Regions from separate parts of the Limosilactobacillus galli genome, predicted to be linked through region 2. Evidence: predicted binding sites of a transcription regulator. Region 2 holds the regulator's gene; the other holds the start of a gene.
The links. The regulator NrdR, encoded in region 2, represses ribonucleotide reductase genes. The targets are predictions, from matches to a motif close to ACACNATATATNGTGT.
Positions count from the first base shown of each region.

Region 1: QOS10_RS06680 (deoxynucleoside kinase) is a predicted target of NrdR. The motif match lies at 4,267-4,282, and genes of this name have one in related genera.

Region 1 is NZ_CANCWK010000031.1:6,730-12,614, reverse strand. Features, by position in the region: gene QOS10_RS06710 (ion transporter) at 21-740, shown strand; gene QOS10_RS06705 (heavy metal-binding domain-containing protein) at 751-1,044, opposite strand; gene QOS10_RS06700 (CPBP family intramembrane glutamic endopeptidase) at 1,424-2,095, opposite strand; gene QOS10_RS06695 (hypothetical protein) at 2,088-2,315, opposite strand; gene rbsR (ribose utilization transcriptional repressor RbsR) at 2,449-3,462, opposite strand; gene QOS10_RS06685 (hypothetical protein) at 3,526-4,134, opposite strand; gene QOS10_RS06680 (deoxynucleoside kinase) at 4,324-4,956, shown strand; gene QOS10_RS06675 (glycoside hydrolase family 73 protein) at 4,992-5,885, opposite strand, start outside.
Region 2 is NZ_CANCWK010000017.1:8,027-21,264, forward strand. Features, by position in the region: gene yqeH (ribosome biogenesis GTPase YqeH) at 1-355, opposite strand, end outside; gene QOS10_RS04980 (YqeG family HAD IIIA-type phosphatase) at 352-882, opposite strand; gene rplT (50S ribosomal protein L20) at 1,013-1,366, opposite strand; gene rpmI (50S ribosomal protein L35) at 1,411-1,608, opposite strand; gene infC (translation initiation factor IF-3) at 1,631-2,143, opposite strand; ribosomal protein L20 leader region at 2,187-2,320, opposite strand; gene dnaI (primosomal protein DnaI) at 2,366-3,304, opposite strand; gene QOS10_RS05005 (replication initiation and membrane attachment family protein) at 3,310-4,674, opposite strand; gene nrdR (transcriptional regulator NrdR) at 4,686-5,153, opposite strand; gene coaE (dephospho-CoA kinase) at 5,191-5,793, opposite strand; gene mutM (DNA-formamidopyrimidine glycosylase) at 5,790-6,629, opposite strand; gene polA (DNA polymerase I) at 6,644-9,310, opposite strand; gene QOS10_RS05030 (YoaK family protein) at 9,434-10,036, shown strand; gene QOS10_RS05035 (Bax inhibitor-1/YccA family protein) at 10,151-10,864, opposite strand; gene murC (UDP-N-acetylmuramate--L-alanine ligase) at 10,961-12,268, opposite strand; gene ytpR (YtpR family tRNA-binding protein) at 12,393-13,040, opposite strand; gene QOS10_RS05050 (thioredoxin family protein) at 13,109-13,238, opposite strand, start outside.

The DNA of each region.
Region 1 (5,885 bases), on a different contig from region 2:
ATGAAAAGACTGTGAACATTTTGACGAAAAATAAACTATACGACATCGTGATGGCCATCCTCGCCCTGGTATCTATCTTCTTGATTATCTTAAACTTCGGCGGCGTGATTAACCTGAACACCGGCTACCCTGAGATGCTCAACAACATCCTTTTAATCATCTTCACGATTGATTATTTCGGCCGCCTCGCTCTTGCTAAGGACAAGCGCAAGTTCTTCAAGAACAACCTCTTTGATCTTTTGTCGATCATTCCAGTATCGCCAGCCTTCAATATTTTTCGCCTCGGCCGCCTGACCCGGTTCTTCCAGATTTTCCGCCTGCTGCGCCTGATTGGGCTAACTGGGAAGCTCAACCGCCTTCTCCATACCAACGGGCTGATCTACATCATCTACACCAGCATCTGCATCCTGGTCATCGCCGCATCGATGTACTCAATCAGCGAGCACGTTCCCTATGGGCGCTCCCTCTGGTGGGCCATTGCCACGGCAACTACCATCGGTTACGGTGATATTTCGCCCCACACCCTCATCGGCAAACTGGCCGCCATCTTTCTGATGATTGTTGGTATCGGGATCGTCGGCGTGCTGACCAGCTCCCTAACCAACCTCTTCATTCATGATCATACCGAGGACCAGATGCAAAAAATTTTAAGCAAGCTTGATCAAATTGAGAAAGCCAACCGGGAACTTACCGCCGAAATCAGGCAGCTCAAAACTAGCCAAAACAAAAAGATGAAGTGATCTCGAAACATCACTTCATCTTTTTCTTATCTATCAGCTGAATCATCGTCCCGTACCCGGTAACCACCAGGAACTTGGGAGCAACTTGGACGTTGGCAACATTCGTGGTAAAGCGAACATTGACCACCCCGTCGGCCCCCTTAGCCGTTGCCCGCGATTTGAGTTTAGCCTCAACATCGCTGAAAAGCTGGTCCATTGACTCAAACGCATCAATTTCATTGCTTTGCAGCATCAAATGACTCGTCGCGTTGACGATTCCTAGAATTCGGTGGGCCTGCGGAAAAGCTTCTGTTGATAAGAACATCTAATCACCTCATGCCTATTATACACAAAAGGACGCAGGTACAATACCTGCGTCCTTCAATAACTCACGGAAGGAATCTTGCCACTTTGCACTGGAACTAATTACATTTCATTTTCTTCTTTGATTCTAAACTTCCGCAAAGTCGCACTTATTACCACTGCCAAAGTGCACCCTGGTGACCTTATTACAGAACTTAAACGAACTCAAAACTTTAATCGATATTTCTGGTCACACTTATGTTGCTTCTAGCCTACTCCGTAACTTCCTTCGGCGCTTTGATCTAGTGGGAGGTGCCATGACGAATCATGTCCTCTTTCGTTTTTTCTTTCCTTCCACGTCTTTAATATACCATTTTATGGAAACGATTACAACTATTATTTTAAATTTTCAATAGCGCTGCCATCGCAATAATATTATTAAGGGCATGCAGGGCAATGGAATTCTTCAGCGAGCCTGACCGGCAATAGACGTATGCCAGCACCATCCCCATAAAACAGTAGGTAAGGAAACTGATAATGTTAGTGCTGATATGCGCGCACGAGAAGACCAGCCCCGACAAAACCACCTTAGGCCAGAACCAGTTCGGCTTAAAGAAGAGGTTCGTCAATACCCCGCGGAAAATCAGCTCCTCGGCTACCGGCGTCAGTGTACAGGCCGAGATGGCGAAAACCACAGTCGCCAATTGATTGTGGTTGAGCATCTGCGCAATCGCCTGATTATTTGCGGTCTGCGTCTGATGAAACAGCAACGCATTCAATTGCCCAAAAAAGGCCATTCCAATTACCAAGACGAAGTAGCCGAGCACTACCAGCCCGATGCGCAAGCGGCCCCCATTCGGCTGGTTATATTGCTGATAAAGGCGCCGCGCCCAGCCGATGATAAAGGCAAACATCATCAAAAAGATTGCCACTAGCAGGATGGTCAGCCAAAAATTATTTGGATGCCGGTTGGCAATTGAAATCGCTACCGGCGGCAACTGGATCAATAAAAACAGGATCAGCATGATGCCGACCCGGTAGATGAAATTAAAAATATTTGCAAGCTTACTCATTTTTTCGCTGCTCAGCTTCTTTCTCCCGTTGTTTACGCAACCGGTGGTAACTACGCTTGGCCGTCACCCGGGTCACCCACAGGTTGGCGCCGACGAAGCCCACTACCCATAACAGGTACATCAGCCAGCCGGAGATAACGTGGGTGGCCGTCAGCCAGACCAGGACTGCGAAGATAACGAAGGTTGGGAGGATAATTTTAATTAGGTATTCTACTTTCAATCATCTTACCTCTTTTTTCCACCTAGTTTACTAAAATTGAAAAGGGATCACAACCCAAACGGCTGTGATCCCTAACTTGCTTATTCAATACTGTTACCTGCTGACTCGCTCATCAGGAGGCCCCAAAGTCAGACTACCGGACCCGGGCCGTACTCTGCCGTTGCACCAGCTCCACTGGGAACCGTTGAATCTGTTCCTGCTCTTGGTCAGAATGGATCTTATTCAACAGCATCTTAGCCGCCCCGATCCCTAGGTCCATGATCGGCTGGCGGATCGTCGTCAGTTGAGGTGAAACGTACTCATCCAAGTAAATATCATCATACCCCATTATGGAGATCTGATCGGGTACCTTGGCCCCGCGTTCGCGCAGACCCCGCATCAAGCCGATAGCCATATCGTCGTTACCGGCAAAGGCCGCGGTCACCCCAGCTTTGATAACCGCCGCCGCCGCATCGTAACCGCCGCGCCGGCTGAGCGGGGCCTTGATGACGTTATGCGCCACGTCAAGCTCGATATGGTTCTTCCGCAGGCAATCCTGAAACCCGGTCAACCGCTGGGTAAAGTTCTCGCTCAGTTCATTCGGCTCCAGAATGGCAATCTTCTTATGGCCGAGGTCTGCTAGGTGCTGGGCCGCCAACTCGCCACCGCGGTAGTCGTCGGTCAGTACCCGAGTCCCCTCCTGAGCATAGTTCTGGTCAAAAAGGATGTACGGAACATCGCGCGCCCCAATGATCCGGTTGATCGTATCAGTCGTCATGGTGGCACTGGCGATGATCAGGCCGTCAATCGACCGCTCGAGCATCTGCGAAAGGTAGTTCTGCTCCAATTCAGCATTGCGGTCAGCACTGAAAATCAGCGGGATCATCCGTTCATGCTGGGCAACGTGCTGGACCCCCTCAACAAAGGTTCCGAAGAAGGGACTGCTGATGTTGGGCACCAGGACCCCGATCATGCTTGATGACTGCCGCAAGATCAAGCTCCGGGCATTAAAGTCGGGCACGTAGCCATATTCGTCCCGCAGCTTAAAAATCTTGTCCCGGGTCTTTTGGCTGAAACGCTCCCCCTTGCCATTCAGAATCTGTGACACCGTTGTTACCGAGACCCCGGCTAACCGAGCAATGTCGCGAATTGTTACTTTTTTCCCCATTTTTGGATCCCACCACTTTCGTTTATTACCATTAACTTTATATTAATTTGGGGATCGTTGCAATTAATCTTCAGGAAAAATATCCGCAAAAATCTGCTGAGCGGTGGCCATTTGGGTACCCCGGAAGCGCAGGTAATCGATCTGGGCCAGGAGCACCTGGTATTCCCACAGGGATGACAGGTCGTGTTCATTGAAGTAGTGCAGCACCAGCTGGATCCGGTCAAGCTGGGCAATTTTGCCGGTAAAGTCATCGTTGCCCTTATACTTTCTTGTCCCAATCACCACCGGCAAGTCATTAGAATAGGAATCCTGCAGGGCATTCTCCAGCAGGTTGCCGCTGGTAATCGCCGGATGTTCATCCAGAAATTTTTGCACACGCCAAACGTCAAAGTAGTGGTAACGGTGGGCCACCTTGGTTTTCTCCGAAACTGTCGTCAGATAGTCAGTCTGTTTGAGCACCGCTTGAATACTACTGATCCGGATCACAATCAGGCCGTTGATCTTGCCATCCCAATCAATGCTGATTAGCAGGCAAAACAGCTGGTCCATCCCGACCACGAAGCCAACATTAAAGTAATCATCCCCCGGCAGGTTATGAACCTCCACCAGGTATCCCTGCTGCTTGGCCAAGGCCAACCGTTCGCGGACCGTGTTTTCTGCCATTTTTGTCATTTTTCTTCACCTTACTATTTAATATTTTATTTTCGACCGGGTGTTAATCCCCCAGCGGCCGGACTTTTGCAATTATTAAACGATCAATAAATCATCCTTCCTACTAAATCTAGCAAAATTTACCATAGGAATCCACAACATTTTGTAGTAAGATGGTTTTTGTGTTATTAAAAGTAAAGAGGGGCCATCATGGTGATTATTACAGCAGGAATGATTGGTGTCGGCAAGACTACACTTACGGGAAAGATTGCCGAACACTTAAACACTAAAGCATTTTTCGAACCAGTCGGTGAAAATCCCGTTTTGCCACTGTACTACAAAGATCCGAAGCAATACGGTTTCCTGCTTCAGATCTACTTTCTAAACAAGCGGTTCTCGATGATCAAGCAGGCACTGTCTGATGACAATAACGTCCTCGACCGTTCTATCTACGAGGATGCCCTGTTTACGCGGGAGAACAATGCGGAAGGTAACATCACTGATACCGAGCTCGAGGTATACCTTAACCTTCTCGATAACATGATGAAGGACTTGCAACAGCTGCCAAAGAAGGCACCGGACCTCATGGTTTACTCCGAGACCGATTTTGAAACGATCCTCTACCGGATCAAGAAGCGGGGCCGGGACTACGAGCAGATCGACAACAACCCAGAACTGAAGGACTACTACTACAAGATGTGGAGTGCCTACAAGCAATGGTACAAGGATTACGATGCTAGTCCAAAGATGAAGATCGACCTGGAAACCTATGATTTGGAAGACCCGAAGAACGTCGAAACCGTTCTGGGAATGATCGACGAACGACTGGCTTCCATTCGTTAATATATTAAAAGGCTGAGAATAATTCTCGGCCTTTTTTATTTAAAAAATATTCGTCGTCCCAGCTCAATCAGGCCAGCTGAACCCGCCCCGCTAGCAATCGAGATAATTGTTGGGAAATGATGATGACCCGCTTTCCTATGTGCGGGCTTGGGATGCCGCATACTTTTCGGCACCTGGCTTTCGGTCACCTTAACCTTAACTGGTGACTGGTGCCCGCTCTCTGATTGACGGGGCTGATGATCATACCGGGTTAACTGGTAACCTTCAATTAGCTGGTTCAATTTTTGCTCATACTGGGGATCAGTTGCGTACCGCCCCTGCAAAGCATGGGTAGCCTGGCGGTAGGTTGGCGCATTCTGCCGATGGACGCCGCGGTAGAGCGGTGCCTGAAGAGTTTGCGCATAGTCCTGCAGGGCCTCGTAATCGTTTTGATAGCGGCGAAAATTATCGACAATCATGAGGTGCCGGCCATCCTGGTACTCTCCGGTCACCTGACTGGTAGTCTGACCCGCAAAGTAGCCCTTCACGCCAAAAAGATTGTGAAATGGGGCCCGTCCCAAGCGGCTGTTTCCCCAGTCGCTTTCCAAGGCGGCCTGAGCAATGATCACCGAAGGATAGAGATCATATTCGGCCCCGACCTGTTGCGCAACGGTCGCCAGCCGATTAATAAAGAGGCGCTGGCTGTTCGTCGGCTTTTGAACCGCGTAGGAGCCCTGGTCAGCCGGCAAATCCGTTGTCGGCGGCAGTGACTGTCCTGGATCAAACGACGACACAGCGGGCACTGGCGACTGAGTTGGGGGCACCACCGGGCTGGCAGCAGCGATCAGTTGCTGACCCCGCTCCCAGCCGCGTTGGTAGGCAACTTCCACCAGATTACTCCCTCCTGGCGCCCGTCGATAACCCTGCTCAGCATCAGCCACCCCTTGTCT
Region 2 (13,238 bases):
AATGCGGCAGGAGGTCTTCCTTATTGCCGACCAGCAGGACCGGATTGTCACCGACAAAACGGTGGAGGCCCGGAATCAGGCTGCCGTTGAAATCAAAGATATCGACGACATAGACGATCAGGGCCTTGGCCTGGCCGATCTGGCTCAGCAACTTCAAAAAGTCATCATCGGAAAGCGAGACCGGTGCAATTTCGTTGTAGTGCCGCAGGCGGAAGCAGCGCTGGCAGTACAGTTCGTTGTTCGCCAGCCCCTTTTCAACCGCCGACTTAGGCGTGTAGCCGGGGGCATCTGGGTCCGTCGATTGGATGACCGCCCCGCACCCGATGCACCGCAGTTCTTCGTCTTGTTCGCTCATTTAGTCAATCCCTCCTGCCATTTCAATTTTGGATACTTCTTCGCTAATTTCTCTTCAACTAGGTTATCCATGAAGCGGTTCGGCCAGGTAACCCACTTGTCGGTGTCGATCAGCGGCTTAACCAGGATACTATAGACCCCCGCCTGGTTGGCCGCCGCCACGTCAGTCATCAATTGGTCACCGACCATTACTACCTCATGCTTTTTCAGGCCCAGTTTTCGCCGGGCCCGGGTAATCCCAAAGCTCAGGGGCTTCAGGGCCCGGGAAATAAAGGGCAGGTCTAAACTGGCCGTTGCCTTGGCGACCCGTTGCTTACTGTTATTTGAGATCACGATCAGCGGGATCCCAGCCGCATGAAGCTCGTCTATCCACCGCCGCAATTCGGGAGTCCCATCAGGGTTATTCCAGGCAATCAGGGTATTATCCAGGTCGCTGAACACGGCGCGAATGCCCTTAGCACGTAATTCTTGTGGTGAGACCTGGTAGATATTCTTCACCATCCAGGTCGGCTTAAATTTTTCTAACAAGATTGCACCTCGTAATGCAGTATTAGATTAATTATAACGATTGTTCAGACGGGTTTCAATTGATCTGACAACCCATTCGATTAAAAAAGCCACCCATCGGTATAAAGGGATGGGTGGCTCAATTTAAGTCTTAGTTGAGGGCCTTCTTGGCTTCTTCAACGATGGCAGTGAATGCCTTTGGGTCGTTGACAGCCAAGTCAGCTAACATCTTCCGGTTGATGTCAATGTTAGCCAGCTTCAGACCGTGCATCAGCTTGCTGTAGCTAATGTTGTTGATCCGCGCAGCAGCGTTGATCCGGGCAATCCAGAGTTCACGGAACTTACGCTTGTTGACCTTCCGATCACGGAAAGCGTAAACGTAACTCTTCATTACTTGGTCCTTAGCAGTCTTGAAAAGACGGTGCTTTGAACCACGGTAACCCTTTGCCAACTTCATAATGCGCTTACGACGTGCGCGCGTAACAGTTCCACCTTTAACTCGCATGTTGAAATCCTCCTACGTATATGTATTATTTGAATGATTGAAGTTTACTTGAATGGCAGTAACTTCTTGTAACGCTTTACGTTGGACTTGTCCATCATGCTCAAGCCACGTAATTGACGACGTTGCTTCTTGGTCTTACCGTGGAAACGGTGACTGGTAAATGAGTTACCACTCTTGAATCCACCATTAGCAGTACGCTTGAAACGCTTTGCAGCAGCGCGGTTAGTCTTCATCTTTGGCATAACTTATTCCTACCTTCTTAAATTAATTTTTCGCTTTATCAGCAGCTGGGGCGAGCGTCAGGAAGATGCTCCGTCCCTCCATCTTTGGACGTTGGACAACAGTAGCAATGTCTGAAGTTTCTTCAGCCATCCGTTCAATCATGTCACGACCGATATCCTTGTGCGTGATTGCACGGCCACGGAAACGTAACGAAACCCGAACCTTGTCACCCTTTTCGATGAATTTGCGAACCCGCTTCAACTTAACATTGAAGTCGTTCGTGTCGATTGATGGGCTCAAACGAATTTCCTTAACGGTTACTGTCTTTTGTTTCTTACGAGCTTCACGCTCTTTCTTTTGCATCTCGAAACGGTACTTACCGTAATCCATAATGCGGGCAACAGCTGGCCGTGCCTTTGGTGCAACTAACACCAAATCAAGGTTGGCATCTTCTGCCAATTGAAGTGCTTCACGCTTTGACTTGATCCCAAGCTGTTCACCGTTTTGATCAATCAGCCGCACTTCCCGTGCACGAATACCGTTATTGACAATCATATCTTGTGCTATGGCAACGCACCTCCAATTTTATTAGCGAAAGATCAAGCAAAAAAAGCGGGGTACCAGATGCACCCCGCTAAATAGGAACAGACCTCGTTCGTCTGCTCAATTTCATCTCGTCAGCCCGACGATCCTTATCGCCCAGGCGAGAAGCGGGTGCTTCTGCTTTTTCTTTCAACGTTTACTAGACTACAAAATTAACCGACAAATGTCAAGCACTTATCCCTTTTTTCGGAGATTTTCACCATTCATTTCGATCTCTCTGGAGAGGAACTTGATCCGCTCCATGATCCGGGCGGCCTTGACCGGCTCCACAACCCCCTGGTTATTGATTGCAAGGTGCTGCTTTTCGAGCTGGTCCATCGAGAAATTGGAACTGAAGAAGGTCGGCAGCTCCTCTTGCATCCGGTACTCCAGGATCACCCCAAGAACGTCATCCCGCACCCAGGTCGACATGGCATCCGCACCGATGTCATCGAGCATCAATACCGGGACCTTCTTAACCGCGTCGATTTTTGCGCCGGCCTCGTTGTTGCGGATCGAGTTCTTCATCTCGACGGCAAAACTCGGGAAGTGGACCAGCGTGGTGGCCACATCGTGCTTAGCCAGTTCATTGGCGGTTGCCGCCAGCAGGTAGGTCTTGCCGACGCCGAAGCTCCCCGTCAGGTACAGGCCCGGCCGGAAGTGGTCAGCCTGATAGTGGTCGATGAAGTCGTTAGCGGCATTGTAAGCCATCACCCGGCCGGCCGTCCCGTTCTGGTCATCGAGGTAATAGTCATCCATCGTGGCCCGGCGGATAAACTTCGGCATGTTGATCGAGTTGACCAGGTGGCGCAAGTGTTCCTGCTGCCGGCGTTCAATCAGCTGCTGGGTCGGTACGTAGGTCACATCAATCTGGCCGGCCACCAGCTGCAGCTGCGGGGAGTAGCCGGGAGCCACAGTGGCCTTGCCCGCCTTGATCAGCTGCTTTTCATGATAAAACTCGTACAGCTTCGAACGGCCCCGCCGAATATTCTCTTTCGTAAGGCGGTCACGGTTGCTGGTCAGGAAAGCGCGCACTTCGGGATCCTGGTAGACCTGCTTCATCACCTGATCCATGCTGGCCGCAACGTTGCGCCCCTGCATCATCTTTTGAATTGTCTTATTTAGTGGTTCCAAACCAATCACCTTCCCTTACGATTGCTGCGCTGCCGGGCCCGGGCCTTGGCGAGAGCCGCTGCCGAAGCCTTTTTGGTCCGGGTTACCTGATCCTGTTTGCTCCAGTCAGGCATTGTTTCGCGAATTTCCATCCGCTGGCGGTTGCGCTTAGTGCTGAACCGTTTTGTCGTCCCCGGCTGCTGTTTTTCTTGGTTAAACTTCTTGAGCTGAAGTAACGCTCCAGCACCATCATGAACACCAGCCCGCAGCCAGTCGTTGGCAATGGCATCGACAAAGTTGCCCTTCAGCGTAGCGTTGCCCAGATCTGCAATGACGTACCAGACGAGGACGTTGATGACCGACGATGGAAGCTTGCCATCCTGGACCAGCCGAGTCAAGACGTTGCGTTCCCCGGCGGTTACATAACCGCCCGTCTGCTCCTTGAGGGCCTGGAGAAAGGCCACTGGCGCGTAGTTGTTAGTGCTCTTCAACAATTGGCGGTCCTTGGCAGTTAATTGCTTATCGTCAACGACCTCTTTTTGCTTGGGATTGGCGGATTCCGGCACAGACGCTGGCTGCTTATACTGGGCCGCCACCTGCCGCTTAAATTTCCGCGCGTCAAAATGATTGGTGGCTAGGTCAAGTGCTCCCCTGATCAGACGGGCCATAGTCGGTTCATCAATCCCATACAGCTGGTGTTCCACTTCAATTAACTCACGATGATCAGCGAGGTCTTCCTTGACCACCGGCTGGCTCTTGAGGAGGGTCAGCAGTGTGGCCCAATCGAAGTCACTGCTGTCCGCCACCAGCGAATGCTTTTCTGTTACCGCAGCAGTCGTTTGGGCCTGTTTAATGACTTCAGGAACGTGAACCAATTCGTGCTGATCGATTTGATAGGCATCCAAGAAGCGGTGGCTGACGTTTTTCAGCTGTGTGCGGTCGGCAACCAGCTGATAGCGATGAGCGCCTTTAGCCAAGCGGGAAAAAACCTGTTCACCGATTGCCTCTAATAGAAGCACACTCAGCAGGTTGTCATTAATAAAGCGCTCCGGGGAAAGGGTCGCCTGAAGCTCATAGACGTACAGGTCCCCCTGAGCGTCGTGCTGAAAATACGTCTGAACGATGCCCATCCCCTCCAGGCGGCGCAGGCCCTCGCTCACCTGGCTCTGGCCAGCATTCACCTGCACCAGCAGAGCTGACTGCAGCCGACGATCGGCTAGGGTCGGGTGATCAAGCAGCTGGCTGCGCAGCGCATAGAAGAGGCTGAAGGCCACCGGTCCTAAAACCGGCTGGTAATAATCAGTAAAGACTTGATCGTTAAAGTTGATAAAGTCGGCCGCGGCGGTAACCAGGTACCCCGCCTGTGGATCAAAGTTTGGCCGCGTTGTCACGATCTAACCCCCTACTTCTTTTTATGCTCATCCTTGACCATCGTCTCAAGCTCACTCATGAAGGCATCCACGTCCTTAAATTGCCGGTAGACACTGGCAAAGCGGATGTAGGCAATCTCGTCGACGTTCTTCAGTTCATTCATCACAAACTTGCCGATGATTTGGCTAGAAACCTCATTTTCGCCGAGACCGCGCACCTGCTTCTCCACCTTATCCGTCAGCTTGGTCAAGCGCTCCATGCTCACCGGCCGTTTCTCCGCCGACCGGACAATCCCATTGAGGATCTTTTGCCGGCTGAACTCTTGACGGGTACCGTCCTTTTTGATGACGAGCAGCGGCGTCTCCTCGTAGCGTTCAAAAGTGGTGAAGCGAAAACCGCAGTGGACGCATTCACGCCGGCGCCGAATGAAGGTACTGTCTTCGCTGGGGCGGCTGTCGACCACCCGCGAACCATTCTTATGACAATGTGGGCATCGCAAAGCGTTCCCCTCCTTTTAACATAGGTAGTACTTTATTTTACCGCGTGCTCTGCAGGTGTTCAACCAATTGTGCCACCTGCTGCCGGGTTTGTGCCGGGCTGCCGTCGTTGTTAATCACCACGTCGGCCCGCGCCGCCTTCTCCTTCAACGGCATCTGGGCAGCAATCCGAGCCCGGGCTTCCGCTACCGAATAGTGGTTACGCGCCATCAGCCGTCTCAGCTCGGGCTCTGGACTGACCGTCACCACTACCACTAAGTCACAGTCCTCATCGTAGTGCTGCTCATATAAGAGAGGCACATCCAGAATAACGTTGGGCACCCCCTGCTTCTTGAAAGTTTCCACTGCCTGCCAGATCGCATCCCAAATCAGGGGCTGCATGATCTGGTTGAGCTCTTGTCGTGCCGCCGTGTCGGCGAAAACCCGGCGGCCCAGCTGAGCACGGTCGAGACTTCCATCCGGCTGGATGACTTGGTTGCCAAACGCGGCCGCCAGCTTATCCAAGGCCGAAGAGCCGGGCCGCTGCACCTGACGGGTAACCTGGTCGGCATCGACAATCGGGATCCCCGCCTGTCGCAACAAGTTACTGACGGTGGACTTGCCGCTGGCGATTCCGCCGGTCAGACCGATTATCTTCGTCATGGCAGGTCCTCCCGCAGCGGCTGGCAGTGCGGACAATAGGTGGTTCCGCGCTGAGCAACCTTGATCTTAACCATCTTGGTTCCACAACGCGGGCACCTATCCCCGCCATGTCCGTAGGCGTTGAGCCGTTCCTGGAAGCCCCCGGCGTCACCGAAGGCATTGGCAAAGGTATGAACCGTGGTCCCCTTGTACTTGATGGCCTGGGCTAGTTCCTTGATGATGTTGGCATGAAGGTTCTTGATCTGCTGGTCAGTCAGCGAGTTGGCTGGTTGCTCCGGGTTGATCCGGCTCATCCACAGGACCTCATCGGCATAGATGTTGCCAAGTCCCGCCACGTGCCGCTGGTTGAGGAGGAAAGGCTTGATCTTCCCCCGGCTCTTCTTGAGTTCGTCCCTAAAGAAATCCAGCTTAAAGGTCTCCGGGGTCGGTTCCGGACCAATCGTCTTGAGACCGCCAACCTGCATCTCATCCCCGGTTCGAACCAGGGTCATCCGGCCAAACTTCCGGGTATCGTGGTAGCAGAGCTCCGTCCCGTCCGTAAATTGGAAGACAACGTGGGTATGCTTGTCAATCGGTCCGCCGATGGGCTGGCTGAAGTACTGGCCCTCCATCCGCAAGTGCGAAACCATCGTCAGGTTGTTGCTGAACCGAAAGAGAAGGTACTTGCCGCGCCGGTCAATATCCTCAATCGTCTGACCGATCAGGGCCTGACGGAACTCCTCAACATCGTTGGTAATCGTCTTGCCATAGTAAACATCAATTGTGTTAATCCTGCGTCCCTTGGCAATCTTCAATAGACCCCGCCGGACGGTTTCAACTTCTGGTAATTCTGGCAACTTTAATGACTTCCTTACTTTTTAAGATCGTACCAGGTATCGCCAAACTTGCTGTCCACCTTCAGTGGAACGTCCAGCTTAACCGCTGAGTCCATCACTTGGGGAACCAGCTTTTGCAATACCGGGATTTCTTCCTTCGGCGCCTCAAAGACCAGTTCGTCATGGATCTGAAGAAGCATCTTGGCCTGGAGGTGACGGTCCTCCAATTCCCGCTGCATCCGGATCATAGCAATCTTGATGATATCAGCGGCACTCCCCTGGATTGGGGTGTTCATCGCAGTCCGTTCCGCAAACGACCGCCGGCTGAAGCTCTTGGCGTTGATATCCGGCAGGTAGCGGCGCCGGTGGGTGATGGTCTCCACGTAGCCATGTTCCTTGGCGTAGGCAATGGTGTCGCGGATGTACTTTTCCACCCCTGGGAACTCATGGAAGTAGTTCTGGATAAATTCATGCGCCTGCGCCCGACTGACGTGAATCCGCTGGGCCAGACCGTAGTCACTGATTCCGTAGACGATCCCGAAGTTGACCGCCTTGGCCCGCCGCCGCATGTTCCGATCAATCGGGGCGTCGGCCGGCAGATGGAAGATCCGCCGGGCCGTGCTGGCGTGAATATCTTCGCCGTTTTTGAAGTCCTCCTGGAGGTTCTTATCACCCGTGATGTGGGCCAGCACCCGCAATTCAACTTGTGAATAGTCGGAGGAGAAGATCTGCCAGCCATCGTGACTCGGCACAAATGCCCGCCGAATCTGCCGGCCCTCGGGCAGCCGAACCGGGATGTTCTGCAGGTTAGGATCAACCGAAGACAGGCGCCCAGTCTGCGTCAAGGTCTGCAGGTACCGGGTGTGAATCTTCTGGTCACTGGAGTGGATCACTTTCAGAAGACCCAAGATGTAAGTTGATTGCAGCTTAGCGATCTGCCGGTATTCCAGAATCTCAGCAACGATCGGTGACCGGTCCGCCAGTTTCTCTAGGACATCGACCGCCGTAGAGTAGCCGGTCTTGGTCTTCTTGATGACCGGCAGCTTCAGCTTCTCAAAGAGGATATGGCCGAGCTGCTTGGTGGAGTTGATGTTGAACTCCTCGCCGGCCTGTGAATAGATCTCACTCTCAATCTCGGCCAGCCGTTCTTGAAGCTTGCTGCCCATGTTCTTCAGTGTCTGGGCATCCACGCGGACCCCGGTCATCTCCATCTTGGCCAGGACCCGGGTCAGCGGCAGCTCGATGTCAGTGTAGAGCGGCATCTGCTGGTTCTCCTTGAGCTGGTCGTAGAGGGGCTGGCGCAGCTCCATAATTGCCCGTGCCTTGTTGGCAAGGTGGGTAAAGAAGACGTCATCATCTTCTGGAACTGCCCGCTTGACACCCTTGCCGTAAACCTCTTCATCTGTCTGGACGTTATGGTAGTCGTGCTCGCCGGCAACCTTACCCAGGTCATTGCTGTTATCGTTGGTGTTCAGCAAATATGAAGCCAGCAGAAGGTCAAAGTCGACTCCAGCCAGGTCGATCCCCAGCCGGTGGAGACCCACAATCTGCCTCTTGGCGTTGAAGACGTTCTTCTCTACCGCCGGGTCTTCCAGAAGTTTCTTCAGTGGTTCTTGCTTCAGTAATTCGACATCGCGGCTGACCAGCCAGTGCTGACCATCCCCGATCACGAAGCCGGCAAACGGCGACAGGTGGTAGTTGGCCTCGGGCATCTCAAGGTAGAAGCTGACTGAGCCCTGCAGTTTAGCTACCTGGTCAGCAAGCCGGCCAGCAGTTAATTCTTCATACGTAATCGGCGCCACTGCCGGTTCATCACTATCCTCCGGGGAGACGTTCATCTTCGCCAGGAAGGACTTGAAGTCCATCTGCTGGTAGAAGTCAACCAGTTCTTCAGTCTGCTCGCCCTGGTAGGTGATGTCTTTCAAGCCGACCTTGATCGGGGCGTCTTGCAGGATCGTTGCCAGCGTCTTGCACTCGCGGGCGATCTTCTCCTCTTCCACCAGGTGTTCCTTCATCTTGCTCTTTTTGAGGTCGTCAATATGGTCATAAATGCCCTCAACCGAGCCAAACTGTTTGACCAGCCGCAGGGCCGTCTTCTCGCCGATCTTGGTAACGCCCGGGTAGTTATCCGAGCTGTCCCCCATCAGCGCCTTCATGTCAATAATCTGCCGGGGGGTGATTCCCAGCTTCTCTTCGACGTGGGCCGGGGTGTAATGCTCGGTTTCCGTAACTCCCTTATGAGTTACCGCCACCGTAGTGTGATCGCTGGCTAGCTGGGTCAGGTCCCGGTCCCCCGTCACGATCAGGGTCTCGTAACCAGCATCATCAGCCTCCTTGGCCAGGGTACCGATGATGTCGTCGGCCTCATAGTTGGCCAGCTCATAGCTGTGCAAGCCGGAAGCCTTGACCAGCTGGCGCACGTAAGGAAGCTGCTCGGTCAGCTCTTCAGGGGTCTTGTTCCGGCCACCCTTATAATCACTGTACATCTTGGTCCGGAAAGTCACCTTGCCCGCATCAAAGGCCACCAGAGCCGCATCCGGGTGGAAGTTGGCCAGTACATGGTCCAGCATTAGTTTGAAGCCGTAGATGGCCGCCGTGTGCAGGCCATCCTTATTGGTAAACTTGTCAATCTGACTATGCATGGCAAAAAATGCCCGGAAAACGATACTGTTACCATCAATCAATAGTAATTGCTTTGTCATTTAATTCCCGCCCTTCTGTTTCTAAAAACAATTGTACCAAAGATTAGCAGCTGAGGTTACCTTCCTGATCGGTCTTTCCGGGAATATAATGGAGACTGACTACTGTTTAAGAGATGATTCATTATGCATAACATATTCGACCAACGCCACCTGGCCGAGGCCCGCTTCTTCGCCATTGCGCTAACCTTTTGCGGCGGCTTCACCGATGCCTTCACTTATATTCAGTTCAACCATACCCTGGCAGCTGCTCAGACTGGGAACATCGTCTTTTTAAGTGCCGCCCTGGCCAGCCATAATTTCTTCGGCGTGTTTGACCGGCTGGCCTCCCTGATCGCCTACATTGTCGGCCTGGCCATTGTCAGCATCTTCCACGCTCACATCGACCACTACTGGCAGGTCTTCTGCCTGATCCCCATCCTGATCATTGGGATGATCGTCGGGGGACTGCCTGCCAGCTTTCCAACCTACATCAGTGTCCCGGCACTATCGTTTGGTCTGGCCATGCAGAATGCCGCTTTTGCCAAGATTGAGGGGTTTGGCTACAGCAACGTCTTCACCAGCGGCAACATCAAGAAATCGGTCGTGGCCTGGAGCGAGTACTGCTTCCACCACGACCAAAGCCAGCGCCAGGCTGCCATCGATTACAGCCTGATCGTCGTCAGTTTTACCCTGTGGGCGATCGTTTCCGCCCAGCTCCAGCCCCTCATGAGAATGCGGACCATCTGAATCGCGGGCCTGGTGATTCTCATCGTCAATGTCACCTACTACATTCAGAAGTGGTCGCGTGAAGGCCAAAATTAAAAAGCCAAGCTAGGCATTTCCCTAGTTTGGCTTTTATTTTTAGTCCCGATTGCTCATTCCGAAGATCTGCAGGAATGAGATGAAGAGGTTGACGAAGTCAAGGTAGAGCTGTAAGGCCCCCACGATTGCCAGCCCCGTCATGGTGTTTTGATCACTGTAGTTCATGTAAATCTGCTTCATCTTCTGGGCATCCCAAGCCGTCAGAACAACAAAGATAATGACCGCAATGAAGGAGAAGATGTAGGTGATTGCCGGACTGTGTAAGAACATGTTAATGATCCAGGCGATCATCAGGGCCACCAGGGCCGCCATGGCGTGGGCACCGAACCGGCTCAAATCGCGCTTCGTTACCGTCCCGTAGATGGCCATCGTGGCAAAGACCGCAGCGGATGAAACAAAGGCCGCCGCAATATCAGTACCAGTGTAGACCCCGGCAATCAGGGCAAATTCAACCCCGTAGATGATCGAGATCAGCATCAGCATGACGAACCCACCAGCTGGATTCCGGGTCGCACTAAAGCTGACCCCCATTGAAAGCGCGATTGGCAGCAAAAGAACAATCCAGACCATTGCCGGGTGGGCCCCAAAGAAGCTCATCACCTGAACACGAAAGACCGTCATTGTCAGGTAGGCGCTCAGGGCGGATACCAGGACAGCCAGGGTCATGTTCCCGTACATCCGGGTCAAAAACCGGTTCACGCCCGCCGAATCGGTGACGATCCGGCGGCCGGAATCACCAGAAAAGTTATCCATCAGATAATCCCTCTTTCTTATTTAATTATGAAAAAATAAACACTTTTAAAATAACATAAAAATGGTAGCTATCACTACCATTTTCATTCAGCAATCCTACTTATTAAGAATTTCTTTATACTTATCTTCGTACTTCTCGATGTCACCGGCACCCATGAAGATCAGAACGGCATTGTGGTACTGGGCCAGCTTGTCCATCGTGTCCATGTCGATACCTTCACTACCCGGAATCTTAGCCTCAAGGTCGGCACTGGAGATGTTCCCCTTGTTTTCCCGGATGGAACCAAAGATTGGGGTAACGTAAACCTTGTCGGCCCGGCTGAGGGAGCTGGCAAAGCCGTCGATGTAAGCTGACAGTCGTGAGTAAGTGTGTGGCTGGAAGACCGCCACAATCTGCTTGTCAGGGTACTTCTGCCGGGCAGCGTCAATTGTGGCCTTGATTTCACTTGGGTGGTGAGCATAGTCGTCGATCATCTTATCATCGGCGACGTCCGTCTCGCTGAAACGCCGCTTAACCCCGGTGAAATTAGCCAGTTCTTTCTTGATGTCCGCCATGTCAACGTGTTCCATGTAGGCTACTGCCAATACCGCCAGACTGTTCAAGACACTGTGTTCACCATAGAGGTGGATGGTGAAGGTGCCCAGCTTCTGGTCACGGAAGTAGGCATCGTAGGTTGACCCGGCTGGGGTCCGTTGGATATTTTCCGCCCGGAAGTCGTCGTTTTCGCCAGTTCCGTAATAGTAAATCGGCACATCAACGTTGAGCTTGTGGAGGTTTTCGTCGTCCCCCCAGGCAAAGATGGCCTTCTTGACCTGGCGACCATACGTTTCAAAGGATTGGCGAACATCGTCAATGTCCTTAAAGTAGTCCGGGTGGTCAAAGTCGATGTTGGTCATGATGGCGTAGTCTGGGTGGTAAGCCAGGAAGTGGTCGCGGTATTCGTCGGCCTCAAAGACGAAGAAACGGTCCTTGGCGTTCCCTTTGCCGACCCCGTCACCAATCAGGTAGCTGGTTGGTTCCACGGCATCCAAGACGTGGGCCAAAAGTGCCGTCGTACTCGTCTTACCGTGAGCCCCGGCAATTCCGATGCTGGTGTGGTTGGCCACCTCATTTTCAACTGCCTCTGGGTAAGACATGATCTTCAAGCCGAGCTCGTGGGCCCGCTTAATTTCAGGATGGTCATCGTCAAAGGCGTTCCCCTGGATGATCATCATCCCCGGCTTGATGTTGTCCGGGTCAAAGGGGAGAATCTTAATGCCCGCTTTCAGCAGCGGCCCCTGGGTAAAAGTTTCCTTTTCGATATCGGAACCCAGCACCATGTTCCCCTTGTCATGCAGGATCCGGGCCAGTGATGCCATCCCGGTTCCCTTGATTCCAACAAAATAGTATGTTTGCTTTTCCATCAATCCAGTTTCCTTTCAGCTTTCATGCAGTTATTTAAAAGTCATTGAGGGACCAGTTTGTCTGGTCCCTCAATAAATAATATAGCATTCTAGTATTTTGGCAATAGCTTTCACAAAGAATTAACTATTTTGCCGGGAAGAAGGTGTTAGCCTTAGCAAAATCAACCGCTTCCCCAACTGCTTGCCAGTCATCGGGAATGATCCACAGGCCCTTCTTGTCAGGAGCGTTCTTCAACCGCAGTTCACGGAAGCCGCACAGCATTCCGTCACTTTCAACCCCCATCAGGGCCCCGGGCCAGATAATCTTGCCGTCTGGCATCATGGCACCAGGCCGGGCAACGACAACCTTGATCCCTTCCTTGACGTTTGGTGAGCCGCAGGCGATCTGGACGGTCTGGTCATCACCGATCCGAGTCTGGGTAATCTTCAGGTGGTCGGACTTCGGGTGGTCTTCGAGCTTCTCAACATAGCCGACAACAAATTTCGGTGTCAGGTCGGCTGTCAGCTTTTGATCAAAGCCCGCCGCCGTCAGTTTTTGGTTCAATTTGGTCACCTGGTCCTCACTCAAGAAGACCTGACCGTTCTCATCCTTTAATTCCGGCAGGATGGAGCTGGCTGCTAAAAAGTTGTAGCCCAGCAGCTGACCCTTGTCATTGGTAATTTGGGCAATGTCATCATTAACCTTGGTCGTCTGGTCGCCGCCGTCGTCGGGTGCCGTGATGACAACCAGGATATCACCCATTTCGTTTGGGTTGTAACTTGAAATTAACATCAAATGTTCCTTTCCAATTTGAATTTGAAACCATCCAATTGCGGATGATCCTGTACTGTCATTTTATTTTACTTCAAATTGCGCAAAAAATCTTCCACTTGTTGCTTGGTTTTCCGGTCCTTGCTGACAAAACGACCGATTTCCTTGCCATCCTGGTAGGCAACAAAGCTCGGGATCCCAAAGATATTAAGATCCGCG